Regions from separate parts of the Streptomyces sp. NPDC054796 genome, predicted to be linked through region 1. Evidence: riboswitches for the same ligand, from Rfam matches in the RefSeq annotation. Region 1 holds a riboswitch; the other holds the start of a gene.

Region 1 (4,769 bases):
ACGCCACCGCGCGGACCGCCGAGGGTCTTGTGCGTGGTGGTGGTGACCACGTCCGCGTACGGGACGGGGGAGGGGTGCAGACCCGCGGCCACCAGCCCGGCGAAGTGCGCCATGTCCACCATGAGCAGGGCGCCGACCTCGTCGGCGATGCGGCGGAAGGCGGCGAAGTCGAGCTGGCGCGGGTAGGCGGACCAGCCCGCGACGATCATCTGCGGGCGGTGCTCCTTGGCGAGCCGCTCGACCTCCTCCATGTCGACCAGGCTCGTGGTCCCGTCGACGTGGTAGGGGACGACGTTGTAGAGCTTGCCGGAGAAGTTGATCTTCATGCCGTGCGTGAGGTGACCACCGTGCGCCAGGTCCAGGCCCATGATGGTGTCGCCCGGCTTGAGCAGCGCGAACATCGCGGCGGCGTTCGCGGAGGCGCCGGAGTGCGGCTGGACGTTGGCCGCCTCGGCGCCGAACAGGGCCTTGATGCGGTCGCGGGCGATGTCCTCGACGACGTCGACGTACTCGCAGCCGCCGTAGTAGCGGCGCCCGGGGTAGCCCTCGGCGTACTTGTTCGTCAGGACGGAGCCCTGGGCCTCCAGCGAGGCGACGGGGGCGAAGTTCTCCGACGCGATCATCTCGAGGGTGGACTGCTGGCGGTGAAGCTCGGAGTCGACGGCGGCGGCGACGTCCGGGTCCACCTCGTGGAGAGAACCATTCAAAAGCGACATGAAACCATCCCTGTTGGCACGGCTGGGGGTGGGTGGGCGGGAGACGGGCAGAGCAGCTCAGCTTCCGGCGGCGAAGGCGGTGTACTCCTCGGCGGAGAGCAGGTCGTCCGGCTCCTCCGAGACCTTCACCTTGAACAGCCAGCCGCCTTCGAAGGGCGCCGAGTTCACCAGTGCCGGGTCGTCCACGACGTCCTGGTTGATCTCGGTGATCTCGCCGGAGACCGGTGCGTACAGGTCGCTCACGGACTTGGTCGACTCCAGTTCGCCGCAGGGCTCGCCCGCGGTGACCGCGTCGCCGACCTCAGGGAGCTGGACGAAGACGACGTCGCCGAGTGCCTCGGCGGCGTGCGCCGTGATCCCGACCGTCGAGACGCCGTCCTCGGCGGCCGACAGCCACTCGTGCTCCTTGCTGTAGCGAAGCTGCTGGGGGTTGCTCATGGTGCGATTCTCCTGGATGAGAGGGGTGCGGGGGAAAACGGTCTTGGAAGATGGGACGAGTTCCACAGCGCGGGCGCCCGCACGGGCCGGAGCGCGGGCGCCCGCACGGGCCGACGCGGGGTGCGTGCCGACGGGTGCCCGTACGGCGGTGGCGCGTCCGCTCCCGGAGTGCGCCTCCGTCCGCCGGTGGCGGGCCCGTGACGGGTGGTTTCAGCGCTGCCTCTTGTAGAAGGGCAGCGCGACCACCTCGTACGGCTCGTGGGAACCGCGGATGTCCACCGCGACCCCCTTGGTGCCCGGCTCCGCGTGCGCGGCGTCCACGTAGGCGATGGCGATCGGCTTGCCGAGGGTCGGGGAGGGGGCCCCTGAGGTGACCTCGCCGATCACCTCGCCCTCGGCCGAGACCACCCCGTACCCCGCGCGCGGCACCCGGCGCCCCTCGGCGATCAGGCCGACCAGCTTGCGCGGCGGGCTGTTCCGCGCCCGCTCGGCCGCCGCCTCCAGGGGCTCGCGGCCGACGAAACGTCCCTCGTTCGTCGTCTTCTCGAACTTCACCGTCCGGCCGAGACCCGCGTCGAAGGGCGTGGTCGACGTGCTCAGCTCGTGCCCGTACAGCGGCATCCCCGCTTCCAGGCGCAGCGTGTCCCGGCAGCTCAGGCCGCACGGCACGAGCCCCGCGCCGGAGCCCGCCTCCGTCAGCGCCTCCCACACGGCGACGGCGTCACCGGGCGCGACGAACAGCTCGAAGCCGTCCTCGCCGGTGTAGCCCGTACGGGCGATGAGCGCGTCCTTGCCCGCGACCGTGCCCGGCAGGCCCGCGTAGTACTTCAGCCCGTCCAGATCGGCGTCGGTCAGCGTCCGCAGGATGCCGACGGCCTCGGGGCCCTGGACCGCGAGCAGCGCGTAGGCGTCGCGGTCGTCGCGCACCTCGGCGCCGAAGCCCTCGGCGCGCGCGGTGAGCGCGTCCAGGACCACCTGCGCGTTGGCCGCGTTGGCGACGACCATGTAGGTGTCCTCGCCGGTGCGGTAGACGATCAGATCGTCGAGGATGCCGCCGTCCTCGTCGCAGATCATGGTGTAGCGGGCGCGGCCGACGGCGACCGCCGACAGGTTGCCGACCAGCGAGTAGTCCAGCAGCGCCCCGGCGTCCCGGCCCGTGACGGTGATCTCACCCATGTGGGAGAGGTCGAACAGGCCCGCGCGAGTGCGGACGGCGTTGTGTTCGTCACGCTCGCTGCCGTAGCGCAGCGGCATGTCCCAGCCCGCGAAGTCGGTCATCGTCGCGCCGAGCGCGCGATGAGTGGCGTCGAGTGCGGTCTTACGAGGGGTGTCGCTCATGTCAGTCAGGCTCCAGGGGCAAGTGACCGGATGTCCTCCCCATCTGTCATCGGAACCTGAGAGGTTCGCCAGGAGCCCGTTACCGTGGGCCTCGGCTTGCACCTTGGGTGGAGCCGCGCGGCGGCTCGCTTTTCAGATCTGCCTCATCCTGTGCGGTATCGGGGCCTGAGAGATTCAAGGGAGGACTTGCTCCTTCGGCGCCCCGTGGACGCCGCCTCCGTGCACACTGTGCGAGGGGCGGACGGCGTACGGACGGGGACTCTCCCGCGCGGATTCAAGCGGCCGTTATGGAGTTGGCCCGCACATCATGGCACGGCGCGGGTACCCGTGGTGCTCCTGGCGGGGAAGCAATCGTCTTGAACCGCATTACCTTTTCTTGACACTCTCGGGGAAAGCCGCGGTGGAGCGCCGGGGGCCCGGGGGAGGCCCCCGGGAAACGCAGGTATCCGGGGAGGGCGATCAGGTGGGCAGTCTGCGCAGTGCTTACGCGACGGTGACCGCGACGGTCACGGGGGGCGGAGCGGGAGGCGGTGCGGGTGCGGTGGTGCCCGCGCAGGCCCCCGTGCCCGTCCTGGAGCGGGATCTGCGCGGCACCGCCGCCAGACGCACGCTGCGCTTCGCGGCGGGTGACCTGGTCGTGGTCTCGGGACTGCCGGGCAGCGGCAAGTCGACGCTGATCCGGCGCACGGTGGCTCTCCACGACACCGTCAGCAGGATCGACTCGCAGGACACCAGGGAGCGCTGGGAGGCCAGGCTGCCCGGCTGGCTGCCCTACGGCGTCTACCGTCCCCTGGTCCGCCTCGCGCACTACGCGGGGCTGCGGCGGGCGCTGGCCTCGGGCGCGAGCGTCGTCGTGCACGACTGCGGGACGCAGGGCTGGGTGCGCGGCTGGCTGGCCAGGGACGCGCGGCGGCGCGGCAGAGGGCTGCACCTGGTGCTCCTCGACGTGCCGCCCGTGGTCGCCCTGGAGGGCCAGGCCGAGCGCGGCCGCGGCGTCTCCGGGTACGCCTTCGCCCGGCACCGCAGGGCCGTGGGCCGCCTGATAGCGCAGGCGGAGGCAGGGCGGGTGCCCGAGGGCTGCTCCTCGGTCGTGCTGCTGGACCGGGAGGCGGCGGCTGCGCTGCGCGGGGTGGCGTTCGAGTAGGGGCGAGCCAAGGCACGTAGGGGACGAGCAGGGGCACGGTTCGGGGTGCTTTCCGGGTCCGCTTCGGGGATGCGTCCGGGGCGTGTTCCGGCGTGTTCCGGGGCGTACCAAGGCGTGCGCGGTGCCCCGCACGCGCGCGGCCCGTCACCGCTCAGCGGTGACGGGCCGCGCACGGGGACAGAGCGCGCGGTCGCCCGCGCCCTCGTGTGGGTGCGTCAGAACGCCGGGGTGTGGCCCATGTGCAGGATCGGGGCCTTCGGCGACTTGGGGGCCTTGTCGCCCTCTGCGGCCTCGGCACGCTTGGCGCCCTTGGCCTCCGGCATCGGCGCCGCCTTCGGCAGCCCCTTCAGGTCGGGCTCGGGCAGCGCCCCGCCCAGGGCGACGCTGGCCAGCACGTTGACGGTGGAGGTGAGCATGGTTCTCGCCTCGTTGGTGACCTTGCGCTCGTCGCCGGAGGACGCGGCCCTCAGGAACCCGTCGACCTTGGAGCGCAACTGGGTGCTCGCCTTGAGCGTCAGTCTGCTCCCCTCCGAGGGGCGGTCGGCCGCTCGCGTGCCGCTCTTCCGCACCGGGAGCGCCTGCTCCTGCTCAGGGCCCTGCTGCTGCTGAGTGTCCTGCGGCTTCGGCTGGTCCTGCTTCGGCTGGTGCTCCGGCGCCTCCTTCTCCCGCTCCGGCTGCGCCTGCTGCTTCCGCTCGGGCTGCTGCTCCGGCCGCTGTTCCGGCTTCTGCTCGGGCTTCGGTGCCTCCTGGCGCGGTTCCTGGGCGTTCTGCTGCTGCTCCGGCTGCTCCGGCTGCTCCGGCTGCTTCTGCTCGGGCCGGGGCTTCTCCTGCGGCTTCTGCTCCTGCGGCTTCTGCTGTTGGGGCTTTTCCTGGGGCTTCTCCTGCTGTCCGGGCTGGGGCTGGTCCTGCTGGGGCTTCTCCTGCTGGTCCTGCTGACCCGGCTGGGGCGGGGTCTCCTTCTGGGGGTTCTCGTCCCGCGGCTGCTGGGGGTCGGGCCGCTGGGACCTGGTCCGCTGGAGCTCGGCCAGCCCGTCCTTGACGGCCTTGCCCATTCTCTGGAGGTCCGCCTCGTTGTGCTTGGCCTTCGGGTCCTTGAGCACCGTGTTCAGTACTCGGCCCACCGGCACGATGAC
Region 2 (4,769 bases), on a different contig from region 1:
GGGGAGCGGCTGCGCGAGGAGATCAGGCGGGCCACGGGGCTCAGCGGCTCGGTGGGGCTCGCCGGGTCCAAGATGCTGGCCAAGATCGCCTCGGAGCAGGCCAAGCCGGACGGCCTGGTGCTGATCACGCCGGGCACCGAGCGCGAGCTGCTGGCGCCCATGCCCGTGCGGACGCTGCCCGGCGTCGGGCCCGCCACGGCCGAGGTCCTGCGCCGGGCCGGGATCACCACCGTGGGCGAGACGGCCGAGGCGGGCGAGGCGGAGCTGCTGCGGCTGCTGGGCAGGGCGCACGGAGCTTCGCTCTATGCCATGGCGAACGGCTTGGACGCGCGGCCCGTGGTCGCCGAGCGGGACGCGAAGTCGGTCTCCGTCGAGGACACCTTCGATGTGGACCTCACCGACAGGACCCGGGTGCGGCTGGAGGTGGCCCGGCTGGCGGACCGCTGCGTGGAGCGGCTGCGCGCGGCGGGGCGCTCAGGGAGGACCGTGGTGATCAAGGTCCGGAGCTACGACTTCTCGACGCTCACCCGCTCCGAGACACTCCGGGGGCCCACCGACGACCCGGGGGTGGTGCGCGAGGCCGCGGCGCGGCTCATCGACGGCGTGGACACCACCTCGGGGGTGCGGCTGCTGGGGGTCGGGGTGAGCGGGCTCGCGGACTTCACGCAGGAGGATCTGTTCGCGCAGGCCAGTGCGGCGGAGGCGCTCAGTGCGGTTGATGCCGCTGCCGGCGGTGAGGGTGCGGCCGGTGGCGCTGAGGGCGCTGCTGACGGTGCCGCTCTCGCCGCCGATGTCGCTCCCGGTGAGCCTGTGGAGGAAGCGGTGGACGACGCCGCGCACCCGGCGGCCGGGTCGGACGGGACAGCCGTGGGCGCCGGGTCGGCGACCGGAACCGGGACCGGATCAGCGGCCGAGCAGCCGCGGAACGGGGAACCGGCCTCGGCACCGGCACCGGCACCGGCGCGTGAGCCTGCCGCCGAGGTGCCCGTGGGCAGGCGCTGGGTGGCGGGGCACGATGTCCGGCACGCCGAGTACGGGCCGGGGTGGGTCCAGGGCAGCGGCATAGGCAGGGTGACCGTGCGGTTCGAGTATCCGGGCTCGGTACCGGGCCGGGTGCGGACGTTCTCCGTCGGCGATCCGGACCTCAGCCCGGCCGATCCGCCACCACTGGCGGCGATGGCGCGGACGGCGGCCGACGCGGACCTGCCCTCGCCCTCGTCCCCTGACCTTGACCCGGCCGCGCGGGCGGCGACGGCAGGGCTGCCCGGTGCCGACGGTGCCGCAGGGGCGGATCGTCCCCCGGGTGCCGCCTCTCAGCCCCCGGAGCCGGAACCGGACCCGGCCACGCGCCCGAAGTTCCGGTCCCGGGCCGCGAGCGGCGGGACGGGGGGTGCCGTGGTGGGGGAGGGGCCCTCGCCCCTCACGGGCACGTCGAGCCCGTAGTGGTGGTAGAGCTGTAGCTCCTGCTCGGGGGAGAGGTGGCGGCCCACTCCGAAGTCGGGCGCTTCCTTGATCAGGTCGCGCTCGAAGGGGATGCGCAGCGCCTCGTTCTCCACCTCGCTCGGCTCCAGGGGTACGAAGGCGTCACGGCTGAAGATGCCGGTGCGTACGGCAGCCCACTCGGGTTCGCCCGTGGCGTCGTCGAGATACACCTCGTCCACGGTGCCGATCTTCGTCCCCCTGCTGTCGACGGCCCTGCGGCCGATCAGGCTCCGCGGATCGATATCGGTCTGCACGGTCCCTCCTCCTGGTCGCGGCTGCTCCATCAGAGTCCCTGGAGTCCTTAGTACAACGAAAAGGCAGATTTCGGCCATTGGCCACTTGAGCGCACAGCCGGTCCCCTCGTCCTACCTCGCTGGTAGGCTCGGAAACGGCTGTCGACCCCGTGCGGGAGAGTCCTCTGGCAAAGTCGCCCGAGGCGCCGAAGGAGCAACCCCTCCCCGGAATCTCTCAGGCTCACGTACCGCGCGGACGAGGTCACTCTGGAAAGCAGGGCGGGCCGCGGTCCAGCGCCGGGTGCCCCTCCTCACCGACGGTGAAAGCCGGGCCGGGCGGGCCACACTGCCGGACGGTCCGGTGAAACTCTCAGGTCGTGATGACAGAGGGGGAGGCCATCCGGGCACCCGCGCCGTGGTGCCCCCAAAGGTCGCAGAGACCAGGAGGCCTCCGCAGATGACTTCCCATCGCATCCCCCTCACCGAGCTGGAGCGCGGCACACCGTTCGAGCGACGCCACATCGGCCCCGACACCGGCGCGCAGGCGAAGATGCTCGCCCAGGTCGGCTACGGCTCGCTGGACGAGCTGACCGCCGCCGCGGTGCCCGACGTGATCAAGAGCGTCGAAGCCCTCGACCTGCCGGAAGCCCGCAGCGAGGCGGACGTGCTGGCCGAGCTGCACTCCCTCGCCGGGCGCAACGAGGTGCTGCACTCCATGATCGGCCTGGGGTACCACGGGACGTTCACCCCGCCCGTGATCCTCCGCAACGTCATGGAGAACCCCGCCTGGTACACGGCGTACACCCCGTACCAGCCCGAGATCTCCCAGGGCCGCCTGGAGGCGCTGCTCAACTTCCAGACCGTCGTCGCGGACCTGACCGGACTGCCCACCTCCGGCGCCTCCCTCCTGGACGAGCCCACCGCGGCGGCCGAGGCGATGGCCATGTCGCGCCGGGTCGGCAAGGTCAAGCAGGGCGTGTATCTCGTCGACGCCGACTGCCTGCCGCAGACTGTCGCCGTCCTGCGGACCCGGGCCGAGCCCACCGGCGTCGAGGTCGTCGTCGCCGATCTGAGCGAGGGCATCCCGGCCGCGATCGCCGAGCGTGGCGTCTTCGGCGTCCTGCTCCAGTATCCGGGCGCCTCCGGCGCCGTGCGCGATCCGCGTGCCCTCGTCGACCAGGCCCACGAGCTGGGCGCCATCGTCACCGTCGCCGCCGATCTGCTCGCGCTGACCCTCCTCACCTCGCCCGGCGAACTGGGCGCGGACATCGCCGTCGGCTCCAGCCAGCGCTTCGGCGTCCCCATGGGCTTCGGCGGGCCCCACGCGGGCTACATGTCCGTGCGCGACGCGTACGCGCGCAGCCTGCCGGGCCGTCTCGTCGGCGTCTCCAAGGACGCCGACGGCCGCCAGGCGTACCGCCTCGCGCTCCAGACCCGTGAGCAGCACATCCGCCGCGAGAAGGCCACCAGCAACATCTGCACCGCGCAGGTGCTCCTCGCCGTGATGGCCGGGATGTACGCGGTCTACCACGGCCCCGACGGGCTGGCCGCCATCGCGCGCCGCACCCACCGCTACACCGCGCTCCTCGCCGAGGGCCTGCGGCAGGGCGGCGTGGAGGTCGTGCACGCGGCGTACTTCGACACCGTCACCGTGCGGGTGCCGGACGGCGCGGCCCGGATCGTGGCCCGCGCCCGCGACAAGGGCGTCAACCTGCGGCACGTGGACGCCGACCACGTCGGGATCACCTGCGACGAGACGACGGGCCGCGCCCAGCTCGCCGCCGTGTGGGCCGCCTTCGAGGTCGAGGCCGACGTCGAGCGGCTGGACGCGGCGACGGACGACACGCTGCCCGCAGGGCTGCTGCGCGAGGACGAGTACCTGACGCACCCGGTCTTCCACGAGCACCGCTCGGAGACGGCGATGCTGCGCTATCTGCGCCGCCTCGCCGACCGCGACTACGCGCTGGACCGCGGCATGATCCCGCTCGGCTCCTGCACGATGAAGCTGAACGGCACGACGGAGATGGAGCCGGTCACCTGGCCGCAGTTCGGCGCGCTGCACCCCTTCGCGCCCGCCGAGCAGGCGCAGGGCTATCTCACCCTCATCCAGGAGCTGGAGGAGCGGCTGGCCGAGATCACCGGCTACGACAAGGTCTCCCTCCAGCCCAACGCCGGTTCGCAGGGTGAGCTGGCGGGACTGCTCGCGGTGCGCGCGTACCACCGCGCGGCCGGTGACGAGCAGCGCACCGTCTGCCTCATCCCCTCCTCAGCGCACGGCACCAACGCCGCGAGCGCGGTGATGGCGGGCATGAAGGTCGTCGTCGTGAAGACCAGCGAGAACGGCGACGTCGAGCTGGACGACCTGCACGCCAAGATCGAGAAGCACGGCTCCGAGCTGGCCGTGCTGATGGTCACCTACCCCTCGACGCACGGCGTGTTCGAGGAGCACATCAGCGACATCTGCGCCGCCGTGCACGACGCGGGCGGCCAGGTGTACGTGGACGGCGCGAACCTCAACGCGCTGGTGGGCGTGGCGAAGCCGGGACGGTTCGGCGCGGACGTGTCGCACCTGAACCTGCACAAGACGTTCTGCATCCCGCACGGCGGCGGCGGCCCCGGGGTGGGCCCCATCGGCGTGCGCGAGCACCTTGCCCCGTACCTGCCGAACCACCCCCTCCAGGCCGCCGCCGGGCCCAGCACCGGTATCGGCCCGGTCTCCGGCGCGCCGTGGGGTTCGGCGGGGATCCTGCCGATCTCCTGGGCGTATCTGCGGCTGATGGGCGCCGAGGGGCTGCGCCGTGCCACGCAGGTGGCCGTGCTCAGCGCCAACTACATCGCCAAGCGCCTGGAGCCGCACTACCCGGTGCTCTACACGGGCCCGAACGGCCTCGTCGCGCACGAGTGCATCATCGACGTGCGGCCCCTGACCAAGCAGACCGGCGTGAGCATCGACGATGTCGCCAAGCGGCTGATCGACTACGGCTTCCACGCGCCGACGATGTCCTTCCCCGTCGCGGGCACGCTGATGATCGAGCCCACGGAGAGCGAGGACCT

Evidence for each region. Region 1 has a riboswitch for glycine ahead of gcvT (glycine cleavage system aminomethyltransferase GcvT). Riboswitches for the same ligand answer to the same signal wherever they lie in the genome.
Region 2: linked by a shared signal. The riboswitch ahead of gcvP (aminomethyl-transferring glycine dehydrogenase) and the one ahead of gcvT (glycine cleavage system aminomethyltransferase GcvT) in region 1 are both predicted to bind glycine.

Annotation. Positions count from the first base shown of each region.
Region 1 is NZ_JBSHAO010000020.1:94,534-99,302, forward strand. It holds gene glyA (serine hydroxymethyltransferase) at 1-716, opposite strand, end outside; gene gcvH (glycine cleavage system protein GcvH) at 774-1,154, opposite strand; gene gcvT (glycine cleavage system aminomethyltransferase GcvT) at 1,365-2,492, opposite strand; glycine riboswitch at 2,636-2,769, opposite strand; gene ACWGJ2_RS18765 (AAA family ATPase) at 2,956-3,636, shown strand; gene ACWGJ2_RS18770 (hypothetical protein) at 3,852-4,769, opposite strand, start outside.
Region 2 is NZ_JBSHAO010000041.1:66,830-71,598, reverse strand. It holds gene ACWGJ2_RS28525 (DNA polymerase IV) at 1-1,443, shown strand, start outside; partial or broken gene ACWGJ2_RS28520 (PRC-barrel domain-containing protein) at 1,332-1,736, opposite strand; glycine riboswitch at 1,879-1,976, shown strand; gene gcvP (aminomethyl-transferring glycine dehydrogenase) at 2,173-4,769, shown strand, end outside.